One region of the Glaciibacter psychrotolerans genome, then DNA from elsewhere that is predicted to be linked to it. Evidence: predicted binding sites of a transcription regulator. Region 1 holds the regulator's gene; each other region holds the start of a gene.
What was found. Region 1 encodes LexA, which represses DNA repair genes until DNA is damaged. Its sites were predicted from a motif close to TCGAACANNTGTTCGA; they were not measured.

Region 1 (4,475 bases):
ACCTGGATCTTCGACGCCGCCGAACAGCACGAAGTTGCTGCCGGTCCGGTACGGCCGGTACCCCAGGTCACGCAATTCCGTCACGATACGGTCGCGCTGAACCCGGATGTCGTCGACCATCGCCAGCATCTCGGCCGTGTGATCAAGGGCGGCCGTTGCTGCGGCCTGGGTGAGCGCGGAGAGGTGGTAGGGCAACCGCACCAAACGAAGGGCATCGGTCACCGCAGGATCGGCGGCCAGATAGCCCACCCGCGCGCCCGCAAAGGCGAAGGCTTTACTCATGGTGCGGGAGACCACAAGCCGTTCGCGCCCGGGGAGCAGACTGAGCGCCGTTGGCGCCTCCGCCCCGCCGAATTCCGCGTAGGCCTCGTCGACGACGACAATTCCGTCGGTCGCGTCGTAGACCGCCGCGATCGTCTCGAGCGCGAGCGGTGTGCCGGTGGGGTTGTTGGGCGAGCAGAGAAAGACAAGGTCGGGCTGCGTCTTCGCCACCCAGGCGGCCGCGGTGTCGGCCGACAACTCGTAGTCGGCGTCGCGTTCGCCGGCCACCCACCGGGTGTCTGTTCCCGACGCCAAAATGGAGTACATCGAATAGGTCGGGTCGAAACCGAGAAGGGTGCGGCCCGGGCCACCGAACGCCTGCAGAACCTGCTGCAAGACCTCATTGGAGCCGTTCGCTGCCCAGATGTTCTCGGCTGTCAGTCCGTGACCGAGATAATTTGCCAAGCTCTCGCGCAGTTCGGTGAACTCGCGGTCGGGATACCGATTGACCGTGAGTACCGCTCGTGCCAACGATGCGACGATGTGGTGCGCCACAGCCTCGGGAATGGGGTGAGTGTTCTCGTTCACGTTGAGGGCCACCGGAACGTGAAGCTGCGGTGCGCCATAGGGAACGAGTCCACGCAGATTGTCGCGCAGGGGAAGGTCATTGAGGCTGGTCACCCGTGCAATGGTACCGGGCAGTTCTGAGTTGCAAACGAGTACGACTCATTGGTGCTGGCACGTCCGGCTACCTCCCGCACCCTTCCGCCGGCCGCGTTCGCGTGCCCGGCGGGATGTACTAGTCGGACGCGGGAAGCGCGAGGCGCTGCCCCGGGACCACGTCGGCCGAGTCGAGCTGGTTCAGGGCAACGATCTCGGCGATCACGTCGCGCGGATCGTCGTGCGGTGCCAGACGCTCGGCCAGCTGCCACAGCGACTGGCCTGCCGTGATTGTGACGTAGGAGAACGTGTGAGTTTTCGTGCCGGCCCCCGAGGCGAGCGCCGCGCCGCCGTTCAGCGCTGCGGCAAGAACCACGGCGACCAGCGGCGCCGCCGCGAGTGTGCTGAAGACGAGGCGACCGCGCCGGGTCAGACGCAGCCGGGTGGTGCCAATGGATCCGTGCGGAGCAGTGGTGCTCATGGTGAACCTCCTGGTAAGTACGCATCCGACTCTCGGCCGGGAGAGCCGGATGCGAATCTTTGTTCCGAATATATATTCGATTCTTCGAACAATCAACCTTGTTTACGGATATTTTCGAAAAATCGGCCGCAACACACTCGAATAAGTGTTTGTTTTCGGGGCGGACGGGGTTACAGTTTTGTTGACGGCTCGAACACAACCAGATACCACCGACATTCCCGAGAAACAGCCCCGGCTGAGACTCTCGAATTCGACAGGGCGACAGCCGGTCCAACGGCAGATTCATCGGCGCGAGGAGCATTGAGATGGCGAAAGAAAGCAGCAATACGCGCGACAAGGGCGGCACCCGACGTCGCAAGAGCTTGAGCGAGAAACAGCTCGCGATTCTCGACGTGATCCAGCGATCCGTGAGCCGCCAGGGCTATCCGCCAAGCATGCGCGAGATTGGCGACGCGGTTGGCCTTGCATCCCTGTCGAGCGTCACCCACCAGCTCAACCAGCTTGAACTCAGCGGCTACCTGCGGCGGGACCCCAACCGCCCCCGGGCTCTCGAGATCCTCATTGAACTGCCCCAATCGGGCGACGACACATCGGGTGCGCCCGGCGACTCGGACATCCTGGGTGGATCGATCCAGATCGGAGATGCCGCGATGGTTCCGCTCGTTGGCCGCATTGCCGCCGGCGTCCCCATCACGGCAGACCAGCAGATCGACGAGATTTTCCCCCTCCCCCGCCAGCTGGTGGGCAAGGGCGACCTGTTCATGCTCAAGGTCGTCGGTGAATCAATGATCGATGCCGCAATCTGCGATGGCGACTGGGTTGTCGTGCGTCAGCAGAAGACGGCCGAGAATGGCGAGATCGTCGCTGCAATGCTCGACAACGAGGCCACTGTCAAGGTGTTCCGTCAGCGCGATGGCCACACCTGGTTGCTCCCCCGCAACACGAACTTCGAGCCCATCATGGGCGACCACGCAGAGATTCTCGGCAAGATCGTCGCGGTACTGCGCTCGGTCTAGCTCGCCTCGACTGCCGCGCCTTTTTCCGCGAGTCTGCAGGGGTTGGTTGCCCCACTGACCGAGGCACCAACTCCCGCAGACTCGCGGTGCTTAACCGGCGACTCGCGCGCGCACCTGCCGTGTCGCCGCAAGCACATTGGTGAGCGATTCGACGGTTTCGGCGTAGCCGCGCGTCTTCAGCCCGCAGTCCGGATTCACCCAGAGCTGACGCTCGGGAAGCGCTGTGAGGGCTCGTTCGAGCAGATCGACCACCTCGGCCACGCTGGGAATACGCGGAGAATGGATGTCGTAGACGCCCGGACCGATCCCGTGATCGAAGCCGCTCGTGCCGAGATCGGCCACGACCGCCATCCGTGAGCGTGCCGCCTCGATGCTGGTCACATCGGCGTCCAGGTTGCGGATGGCATCGATGACGACACCGAACTCCGAATAGCACAGATGGGTGTGGATCTGGGTGGCGGCCGAGACGCCCGCCGTCGCCAGACGGAACGCTCCCACTGACCAGTCGAGGTAGGCGGCCTGATTCGCCCGCTTGAGCGGAAGAAGTTCCCGGAGCGCCGGTTCGTCGACCTGGACAATCTGAATTCCTGCGGCCTCTAGGTCGGCGATCTCATCGCGCAACGCCAGCGCGACCTGCCGCGCCGTGTCGCCGAGTGGCTGGTCTTCTCGCACGAACGACCACGCCAGAATCGTCACCGGTCCGGTCAGCATGCCCTTGACTGGCTTAGCCGTGAGGCTCTGAGCGTAGCTCGCCCAATCGACGCTGATCGGAGCCGACCTCGACACGTCACCCCACAGAATCGAGGGGCGAGTACACCGAGATCCGTACGACTGCACCCAGCCGTTGGCCGTGGTCGCAAAGCCCTCGAGGTTTTCAGCGAAATACTGCACCATGTCGTTGCGTTCCGGCTCTCCGTGCACAAGCACGTCGAGCCCGATCTGTTCCTGTAGGGCGATCACCCGTGCGATCTCGGCACGCATCAGACCGCGATAGTCCTCGGCTGAGAGCGTTCCACGCAGGTGCTGGGCGCGCGCTCGACGGATGTCGGTGGTCTGCGGGAACGAACCGATTGTGGTGGTCGGCAGTGCAGGAAGTCCGAGTGCAGCATCCTGTGCCTCAACACGGTGCTCGTAAGACCCGCGTGTGAAGTCGGTTCCGGTCAGCGCCGCCGCGCGCGCACGCACGCTGCTGTCGCGCACACCCGGTGCATCCTGGCGAGACTGTAGCGCTGCAGCGGCGGCGGCCAGGTCCGGTGAAATTGCAGCCTTGCCGTCAGCCAGACCCCGCACAAGAGTCGTCACCTGAGCAACCTTCTGGTCGGCAAAGGCCAACCAACTGAGGAGGCCGTCTCCCAACGCCGGTTCGTCGTCGATGGAGTGGGGAAGGTGCAGCAGGGAGGTCGAGGTCGACACCGCGAGATGCGCAACCTGGGCCGCGATTGCCTGCGCCGTGTCGAATGCGGCGTTGAGGTCGCCGCGCCACACATTGTGGCCATCGATCACGCCCGCCACCAGTGTCTTCGTACCGAGTCCCGAGAGATCAAACGGCGTTTGGCCCCGCACCAGGTCAAGCCCGACGGCCTCGATCGGCGCGTCGGCGAGAACCGGAAACGCGTCGTCGAGGCTGCCGTACGGCGCGGCAACAAAGATCGCCGGCCGCGTAGAGAGATGACCGAGGGTGTCGGTCGAGTGGCGAAGCGCCGCCAACACCGTGGCACGGGGCACAGGGATGCTCTCTGAAACCAGCCCCGGCTCATCAAGCTGAACCCACTCTGCTCCCGCTTCGGCCAGCCGACCAAGAAGTTCGCTATAGACCGGAAGGAGGTCTCTGAGCCGATCCAGCGGCAGGAACCCCTCCGGCGCCGCATCGCTCGGCTTCGCGAGCAGGAGGAAGGTTACCGGGCCGACGATGACCGGGCGGGTGAGGTATCCGCCCTGCTTCGCCTCAACAAACTCGCGCACGATCCGGTCGCTGGCCAGTGAAAAACGCGTCTCAGGCCCGATTTCAGGCACGAGGTAGTGGTAGTTCGAATCAAACCATTTCGTCATCTCGAGCG
Region 2 (4,475 bases), 480 kb from region 1:
ACAACATCGATTGGTCGATCGATCTGGATGCGGCGCGGAGCACTTGGCATATTCGTGATCCGATACTCGGGCCATGTGCCGGAGGCTATGTATCGGAGGCCATGTGTCGCGATGCTTTAGAACGGCGGTTTGTCGGGCAGTGGGGGTTCGGGTTGTGAGTGTCCGATGTAGCCGGTGGGGGTGCTGACGGTGACGGTGCCGTCGGCTGCTTTGGCGTATCGGATTTTGGAGTGGGTTTTGATTCGGTGGTCGGGGCTGCAGAACGGGAGCAGGTTGGCCAGGTTGGTTGGGCCGTGATCGCGTTCCCATTCGTGAACGTGGTCGATTTCGGCGGTTACGGCTAACCGGGTGCAGCCCTCGGCGGCGCAGGTGCCATAGATCGCGGCGAGCATGTCGCGTTGGGCTTTTGTGGGCCGGTATCGGGTGCGGTCGAAGTTGAGGATGGTGCCGTTGATCGGGTCGATGCCGACCCGGCGAAACGCGGGTGCGTCGTCGAAGAGTTGGGCTGCGGTGACGCTGTCGATCGGACCGTAGCCGTGCAGCACGGCCGGCTGGTCACTTTTCTGCAACAGGCCGAGGATCGGCACCAGCAGCAGCGGGCGCACTTTCGCGGCGGTCGGGGTGCCGTCACCGGCCAGCCAGGCCACGAACAGGTCGGCCCGGATCTGATCCCGGGAACGACGCGGGTGCCGGGCGGCGGCGTCCTGCCCGGCCCGGGCAACAAATTCGTGGGTTTCGGGGCCGGTCAGGCCGGCCCGCCGGACGGAACGGCGGGCGGCGGCCCGGGCGGTGGCGACGGCCTGTGTGCGTGCGGCGGTTTCGTCGCGGGCGATGCGTTTGGCTGTCGCGTTCAGTCGGGCGGTGATGCGGATGGCGTCGACGCCGCTGATGAACGCGCTCAACCAGGCCATCCCGTTCGGGGCCGGCTCAACACTCACCCTTCGTTCGGTCACGTCGCGGGCGTGGCGTTGTTCGGCCGGTTCGGCGCGGAGCCGGTCGGCCAGGGTGCGGGCCTTCTGCCGGAACACACCCGGCGTGAGCCTGGGGCCCTTGAGTGCCAGTTCGGTGTCGTAGGTGGCCACCCGGGCCGGGTCGGTCAGACCGGTCAGGAAGTGCACCGCAGCACTGGCCTGCGGGTAGCCGATCAGGCCGGCCTGGAACAACGCCCACACTTGTGGCAGGGACGCGGTGAGCACGTGGCCCTCGTGGGCGCGGGTGCGGACCAGTTCCGGGGTGAGGTGTAAGTGCAGGGCGGTGTCGAGGGCCGCGCAGCGCACAGCCAGGTCGACGGCGTCGGGTTGCAGCAGCCCGGATTCGGTGAGGTAGATGCTCGGGTTCTGTCGGGCCATCTCGATCACCGTCGTCAACGCCTCCAGGTGCGCGGCCATCGCCCGGTTCGCTTCCCGCGCCGCCACCTCGGCCGCGCCGATCGCAGTTCCGATCACCGCGACGGCTGTCGCCGTGGCCGCCACCCCGATCGATGTCGGCAAGAAGCTGACCAGATCCAGTGGGGCCGGGCCGGGCTCGGGACGGGAGGCGAGCGGGAACGCCGGACCGGCCGGGGACCCGGTTGCGGAATCGGCCATGGAACCGGCTGGCAGCTCGAGCCTGAGGCCGGCCGCCGGAGTGAGCCTGAGCTCGGCCGCAGAATTGAAGCCAGGGATGGTATCGAACCGAGGATCGTACTCCGCACCCAGCGCGAGGATGTTTGCCAGCCAGGCCTCATAGATCGGCCGCAACTCCGGCGCGTCCCACTCGGGCTCGTCCCACTCGGGCTCGTCCCGCCTCGCATCAGAGGCCGCAACCGCCCCCTCGTCCCGGGCTTGCCACTCCGTGGTGCTGAGCTTTCTCAGCGGGTCGAAGGGGGTTTGTCTCGGGACTTCTAGCGGGTCATCCATACCCCCATTTTAGAACATGAATACGAATCAGACAAGAGCATTCCTCACTAATCCCACCAAACATTCGAACAATGTTCGACGAATGGGGCGCGCCGGCTCTGAATTTCGAGGGACCAAGTATTCCGAGGGGTTCAGTGTGCAGAGGGGGTCCGTATTCAGAGGTGTTGAGCATTCAGAGCGGCCCAGCATTCAGAGCGGCTCAGCATTCAGAGCGGCTCAGCGTTTAGAAGGGTTCAGTATTCCGTTTCGGTGCATGTCCCAGTGACACCACGGAATCAGGGTTGGGGCTCGACGGCCCGACGGGTCCACGACGAACTCCACGTCTGAAGTCAGCGCACGCGACGGTTCCCAACCGCAGATCAGCGCACGCGACGGCAAGCGATTCGCGCCCGGTCACGCCGCCGAAAGGCGCCTAGCGACTGTCGCGACCACCGCAGTGAATCGTCCTGGCTGGGCAAGACTCGACAGGTGCGTGGCGCCGGGGATCAGCACACGAGTTCCGTTCTGGCACACCGCGCGAAAACGCCGCTCCTGTAGCCGGAACTGGTCGTAGCGCCCATTCACGAGCCAGACCGGCCCCGGATACGCCGCCAAATCCGCCAACGGGTGCAGGGTGCCCGTCGCGCGCAGGCCGGCATCCATGACGTCGAGTGCCACACCGCCGGCGAGTACATCGCGTTGCGCGGCCGCGGGCAATAATGCGCGCACTGCTGCGGTGTGCAGCCAGAGCCCGCGATCCGGTAGTCGATGGATGACCGCGGCCAACCCGCGGTACGCGGCCAATGGCCCGCCACGAGGAACCACGCAGCAGCCGGCAGCGATGAGTCCGGCCACCGCTTCCGGATGCCGCGCCGCATAGGCAATCGAGTAGTAGCCGCCGAGCGACAACCCGACGAGAAGCACCCGCCCGCCCAGGTCGCGCACACCGGCGTCGATGGCATTGAGCGCCCCGGCGACCGAAAATGTTTCGCCCAGTCGACTTCCGTGGCCGGGCAGATCGATCGCCAGTGCCCGGTGGCCCCTGCTCTGGAGGGCGTCGACTTGGTGGCGCCACATCGTGGCGGAGGTGCGGATGCCGTGCACGAAGAGAACCGCGACAGGCTCGCTCATCAGTTGCTTCTAATCGTTCCTGCCGCGCGAGCCGCGGCGACAGCCGAGGTGCGCGAGTTGACGCCCAACTTGGTGAAGATGTGCACGAGATGCGACTTTACGGTGGCCTCACTCAGAAACAGGTCGGCCCCGATTTCACGATTCGAACGCCCGGCGGCGACGAGCGCCAACACCTCGGTTTCTCGCAGCGTCAGCCTCGTCTCGGGCACGCGCGTGCGCGTGACAAGGCGTGAGGCGACGGCCGGAGCCAGTGCGCTCTCGCCGGCCGCAGCGGCACGTACGGCGGCCACGAGTTCGATCGGCGGGGCATCCTTGAGTAGAAACCCGCTCGCTCCGGCTTCGATGGCCCCCAGAATGTCGGCGTCGGTGTCGTAATTCGTGAGCACGAGCACGTGCGGTGCGTTCGATCGAGAGCGCACCTGCCGGGTCGCTGCGGCGCCTTGAAGTTCGCCCGGAAACTGCAGATCCATTAGAACGACGTCGGCGACACCCTGCGCGGCGAGTTCGACGGCCTCCTCGGCGGTGGTGGCCTCGGCGACCACCGAGAAGTCGGGCTCTGCCGAGAACAAGGCTCGCAGGCCGGCCCGCACCACCGGATGGTCATCGGCTAGAAGAAGTCGAATCATTCCTGGGCCTCCCATTCCGTGTCTGCAGAAGCGTCGGCGTCAGAAGCGTCGGCGTCGGCAGCAGCGTCTACAGCTTCAGGCCCCACCTCCCGCGGCTCTATTATCTCGTCCTCATCAAGCGGGAACGTCACGGCGAGCGCCGTTCCGTGGGCCGGCTGCGATTCGAGCACAAAACTGCCGCCCTGCTGCTCGACCCGTTGGCGAATGGCCATCAGGCCGAACGAATCGGGACGCCCGACGTCGGTCAGCGCCGCGACGTCGAAGCCCTGCCCGTTGTCGACCACGTCGAGCGCGATCTCATCGGGCATATAACTCAGCGTGATCTCGGCGCGCGTGGCGTGCGCATGCTGACTCACATTCGCCAGTGACCCCTGCGCGATGCGCAACAGTGTCGCCTCGAGGCGCATGGGCAGGGGCAGCGGGTCGCCCGTGATGTGCAGACTCACCGCGGTCTTCTCAGCACTCGGCGCCGCCGCAGCCGTGGCCGTCTCGACCAGACGGGCCAGCGCACCGGGCAGCGATTGGGTTTCCAGTGCTGGAGGGGTGAGCTCCCGGATGAAGCGGCGCGTCTCGTGCAGATTCGTGGCGGCCGTCTGCCGGGCCAGTTCCAGGTGGGCTCGCGCTGCGGCATCCGTCACGGTGCGCTCGGCGGCGTGGATGAGCAGCTGAATGCTGGAGAGCCCCTGCGCGACGGTGTCGTGGATCTCGCGCGCCAGACGTTCACGCTCGGCGATGGTGCCCGCCTGGCGCGAGGTGGCGGCCAGTTCGGCCCGGGTGGCCAGAAGATCGGCGATGAGCCGCTGACGTTCGTTCGCCTCGGCCAGCAGCGCCCGGTAGCCGA
Region 3 (4,475 bases), 2.0 Mb from region 1:
GTTCGTGAGTGCGTTCGATTCACGGACGTGTGGTGTGTTGCAGCAGGTTGACGCTGCGGAGGCGGATCGGGGTCTGGTTCGGGTCGATGTCGCCTGGTGGGACAAGCCAGTAGGCGTCGCCGTGTCGGTCGATGTGCCAGCCGTTGTTGTGCAGCAGCATGTGGTGGAAGTAGCAGAGCAGAATGCCAACGGCGAGGTCGGTGTTGCCGTGTTCATCGACCCAGTGCTCGATGTGGTGCGCTTCGGTCCAGGAGGCTGGTTTGTCACAGTCCACCCAGCCGCACCCATCGTCGCGGGCAGCCAACGCGGCGCGTTGTGCCGTGGTGAAGAAGCGTTGTTCGCGTCCGAGGTTGACCGGCTGACCGGTGGGACCGAACTGCACGGCGATGTAGCCGGAGCAGAGGTGCCGTTCAACCGTCGCAAGCGAAACCGGGACACCGTCGATATGACCGAACCCGCCCGCTGCGCCTGATGTGCTGGGTGCCGGACGTGGCAGGGGCGCGGCTGGTCGGGGCGCGGGCGCGTGTGCTGATACTGAGCCTGGTGCTGGTGCTGGTGCTGGTGCTGGTGCTGGTGCTGGTGCTGGTGCTGGTGCTGGTGGCGACAGGGCCGAGCTCGACAGGGTTTCGCCGCTGCGCGGATGCTGATCGCGGTCATCGCTGGCGGTGCCGCGCGTGGCGGGCTCGGGGTGCTCGGGCGGGTTGGCCGCGGGAAGCGCTGCGGCGTTCACGTGCACGGTGACGGTGGGGCGGCGGCCGAGAAGGACGACGTGGGGGTCGGCCTCGGTGCCGAGGTGCAGCAGGGTGAGGATGCCGTCGGCGGCGATCTGGTCGGTTGTTCGGGGGTCGTCGCGCAGGGCCTGAGCTTTCGCGTGGGCTGTGGGGTCGACAAAGCGCGGTCCGCCGCGGCGAGGGCCGGTGATTCCCTCGACGATCAGCTCGATCTGCCGGCCCTGTTCGGGCGCGAACAGGCCGCTGGTCCGGTACATGCCGTTGGGCTGCTTCCAGAGGCGGAAGAAGCGTTCACCGTGCTGGGTCTTCTCGCGGCGGCTGATGCCCTCGATGTCGAGTTGATCCCGCAGCACCCGGGCCCGCTTCCAGAGCGTGTCGGCGCTCAGGGTGCGCGCCTCACCGATCAAAAGCACGGCTGCCGCGTGAAGCTTCTCGGCCGACACGCCGGGGCCGGTCTCGCCCAGGCCCTTGCGGATGGCGGCTGTGGCATCGGCCGACAGTGTTCCCGCGTTCAACGCCGCCGAGACCTCGGCCAGCCACGACAACGCACTCGGCGCACCCGGCGGCGGGCCGGCCTCCGCGTCGACAGCGCCGGGATCGTCGGCGTGTGAAGCGTCACCCGATTCGGCGGCGGCATCCTCCGCATCCGTAGCAGCAGCGGCAGCGGCGTCAGCGTCAGCAGCAGCAGCAGCAGCAGCAGCCACAGCAGCCTCGGCGGCATCCGCGGTGTCGGCGAGCATCACGCCCAGGCTGACCAGTTTCACAGCGTCGGCGTGGGTCGTACCGGCGGTGCGTTCGATCATCGACTCCGGGCTGCCAAAGCCGTGCCGCCGGGCCAGGCCCCGCTGACCGAACTCGGGCTTCGATCGAAGCGCGATCTCGCCGGCCGCCCACACCGCGTAACTGTCGACCTGTCGCCGCAGCGTCGCAATCAGACCCTGCGCCCCGAGCAACTCGGCGTCGGAGAGCCCGTGGAACGCGGCCACACCATCACCGAGCCGGGCGACCGCTGCGGCGGATTCCCTGAGTCGATCGGTGAGTTTTTCCATACCCCCACTCTAAAACTTTGCGCAGATGAATACGAGCAAATCTCAGGATCTGTGCATAAGTCATCGAACATTTATCTGGGGAGGAGTTCTCTCTGATGCGAGACAGAAATCCGCACCCGGTCTCGCCGACTCGGCTTACTGCACCCGTGCCGCCGGCCGCAGCCATGTCAGTGCGCGGTCACACAGTCGTCGCATCCGGGAAGCCGCCCGCCAAAGCGCAGGCCGTCGTGGTACTGGATCCGGCGACTCAGGACTCTCGGTCAGCTTCCCGTATGCGGTCTTCGTGATTGTGGTCACGTCGGTCTTGTTCGATACCGGGGCCGATTGAAACCGTCGAGTTTCGTCCAACGAGACTTGAAAAAGCAGGCGATGAGATGCATTCGCCCACTGAGAGCGTTCCATTGTCACAGTGCGAAATCGCAGTGCGGTTCGGCCCCGGCGCCCGCACGGGGAACGCGCAGTGCGTGGTTCGACCCGGCGACGATGACCGTGACGTTTTCGAGGTCCGGACCCGCGTCTTCGGTCCGATTCCCGTTGTCGTCAAAGGCAGAAAGAGTGCGCAGACGGATGCGAGCGAGCCAGCGATCCACACGTCGTGCTCGGGAGTATCGGGAATCAAGCGAAGCTCGCCCGAACTCCTACAGATCAGCGTGTAACTGCCACACCCGTTCGGCTGAATCCCGCCAGCTGAACGCCCGGGAGCGATCGCTGCCGTACACCCTCAGCCTGTCGGCCAACTCCCGATCGCCCAGCACTGTGGTGAGGGCTGCGGCGAGGCGTCGCGGATACCCGTCGGCGTCGTTGCGCTCGACGACGAACCCAGCGTCACCACTGGTTTCAACGAGTGCGGGGGCGTCCGAGTGAATGACGGGGGTGCCCATCTGGAACGCCTGGATCATCGGCAGGCCAAAGCCTTCATCCAGGCTGGGGTACACGAAGGCTGAGGCGCGGGACATGACCAGCGCAAGATCCTCGTTGGAGAGCGTTGGGAACGCCTGAACCCGCCCGGGCTTCAAGCCAGCCTCGTCGGCCACCGTCGCCAGATTCAGCTCGCCCCAGGAATCAGGGCCGAGAACCACGAGCGGCAGATCGGGTGCGCCGGGTTCGCCAAGCGCCGCGATGACGGCGGCGACCCCCTTCCTCGGTTCAAGGGTTCCCGCCGTGAGAATGTACTCGCTCGGCAGATTCAGCGCGCCGAGTCGCTCGTCGATGAGTTGGGCAGCAAACTCTCCGGCCAACCCGGCGCCGGGAAGCTGGAATGTGCGGCTGAGCGCCGGGCCAATCACTCGAACTCGATCACCGAGGTCAACGATCTCGCTGAGTTGCGCAGCAACAGCGTGGCTCGGAACGACGATGGCATCCGCATGCTTCTTGGCCCGTCGGATCATGCCCTTGGTCCAGGCCACTGTCGTGGCGGTGAAGGCCTCCGGATGCGACCACACGAGCGTGTCGTGCACCGTCACCGCGACCTGAGTACCGCTATTCACCCGGTCGTGTCGGCGCAGCGGGGCGAGGAGTCCGGGCGCGTGAATCATGCCGGGGCCGGGTGACGTCGATAGCCCGAGCTGCCAGGCTGCAGACAGTTCTCGGCGCGCCAGGGTGGTCTTGTAGAGACTGGCCAGGCCAGGAAGCCGCTCTTCGATCGAGGCGTAGTCCGCCTCGGACGACGACGAGACAATTCCTTCGACCGCGCAATTGGCGGGGGCGGCGGCGATCAGGGCCTGTGTCAATTCTTCGGTGTACCGACCGATCCCACCGGGTACCGGTGCGGCCATTTGGTCGACGACGACGCGTAGCGTTGTCATAGTGCCCCCAAAGCTTCTTGATGTGTGGCTGTTCCCGACGTGTCGATTCTGCTGCGGGATAGGCTGCTCGCGCTGTGACAAACGCAGCTTCCACGGGGAATCTTCACATCAGGAGTCTAGACGAGCGATGCTGCAGAGCACATGTGAAGGCCCCTGAGCGAGGTAGCGCGTTCAGGGGCCGAAGTCGATCGAGTATACGCGGCTTAGCTGGCCCCGAGGGCGCCCGTCGCGAACGCCTCAGTAAGCGCATCCTGCCAGGGGCGCATTGGAGCAAGTCCCACGGCGTCCCAGGCGGAGTGGCCGAGCACAGAATATGCAGGGCGTGGGGCCGGGCGCACGAACGCCGAACTGTCGGTCGGCTTCACACGGCTCGCATCGAGGCCGGCTTCGGCAAAGACGGCACGGGCGAAGTCAAACCAGCTGCCCTCGCCGCTGTTGGTGCCGTGGTAAATGCCGGCCGGGGCATCCGAGTCGACGAGCGTCACGATCTGCCGGGCAAGGTCCATCGTCCAGGTGGGTTGGCCGACCTGGTCGGTGACCACGGTGACTTCCGGATGCGACGCCGCAAGACGCAACATGGTGGCCGCGAAGTTCGGTCCATGCTGGCCATAAAGCCAGGCGGTGCGCACGATGAAGGTGCCCGTGGGGTGGGCTTCCTGAGCGAGACGCTCGCCCTCGGCCTTGGTGCGGCCGTAGGCGCTCACCGGGTTGCGAGGCGTCGCTTCGGGGTAGGGCGTCGTGGCCGTGCCGTCGAAGACGTAATCCGTCGACACCGTCACGAGCTTCGCGCCCGCCGCAGCGGCACCGATGGCCAGATTCTGAGCGCCGAGGGCGTTCACCGCATACGCGGCATCCTCGTTCGTCTCGGCGTCGTCGACCTGCGTGTAGGC

Region 2: a site for LexA is predicted at 1,909-1,924, ahead of HNR05_RS03165 (HNH endonuclease signature motif containing protein). Genes of this name have one in related genera too.
Region 3: a site for LexA is predicted at 1,844-1,859, ahead of HNR05_RS10155 (HNH endonuclease signature motif containing protein). Genes of this name have one in related genera too.

What each region holds. Positions count from the first base shown of each region.
Region 1 is NZ_JACCFM010000001.1:226,574-231,048, reverse strand. It holds gene HNR05_RS01085 (histidinol-phosphate transaminase) at 1-942, opposite strand, end outside; gene HNR05_RS01080 (LysM peptidoglycan-binding domain-containing protein) at 1,061-1,402, opposite strand; gene lexA (transcriptional repressor LexA) at 1,708-2,418, shown strand; gene metE (5-methyltetrahydropteroyltriglutamate--homocysteine S-methyltransferase) at 2,509-4,475, opposite strand, start outside.
Region 2 is NZ_JACCFM010000001.1:703,206-707,680, forward strand. It holds gene HNR05_RS17725 (hypothetical protein) at 1-50, opposite strand, end outside; gene HNR05_RS03165 (HNH endonuclease signature motif containing protein) at 117-1,898, opposite strand; gene HNR05_RS03170 (alpha/beta fold hydrolase) at 2,292-3,008, opposite strand; gene HNR05_RS03175 (response regulator transcription factor) at 3,008-3,634, opposite strand; gene HNR05_RS03180 (sensor histidine kinase) at 3,631-4,475, opposite strand, start outside.
Region 3 is NZ_JACCFM010000001.1:2,184,222-2,188,696, reverse strand. It holds gene HNR05_RS10155 (HNH endonuclease signature motif containing protein) at 20-1,780, opposite strand; gene HNR05_RS10150 (hypothetical protein) at 2,185-2,370, opposite strand; gene HNR05_RS10145 (glycosyltransferase family 4 protein) at 2,419-3,585, opposite strand; gene rfbD (dTDP-4-dehydrorhamnose reductase) at 3,789-4,475, opposite strand, start outside.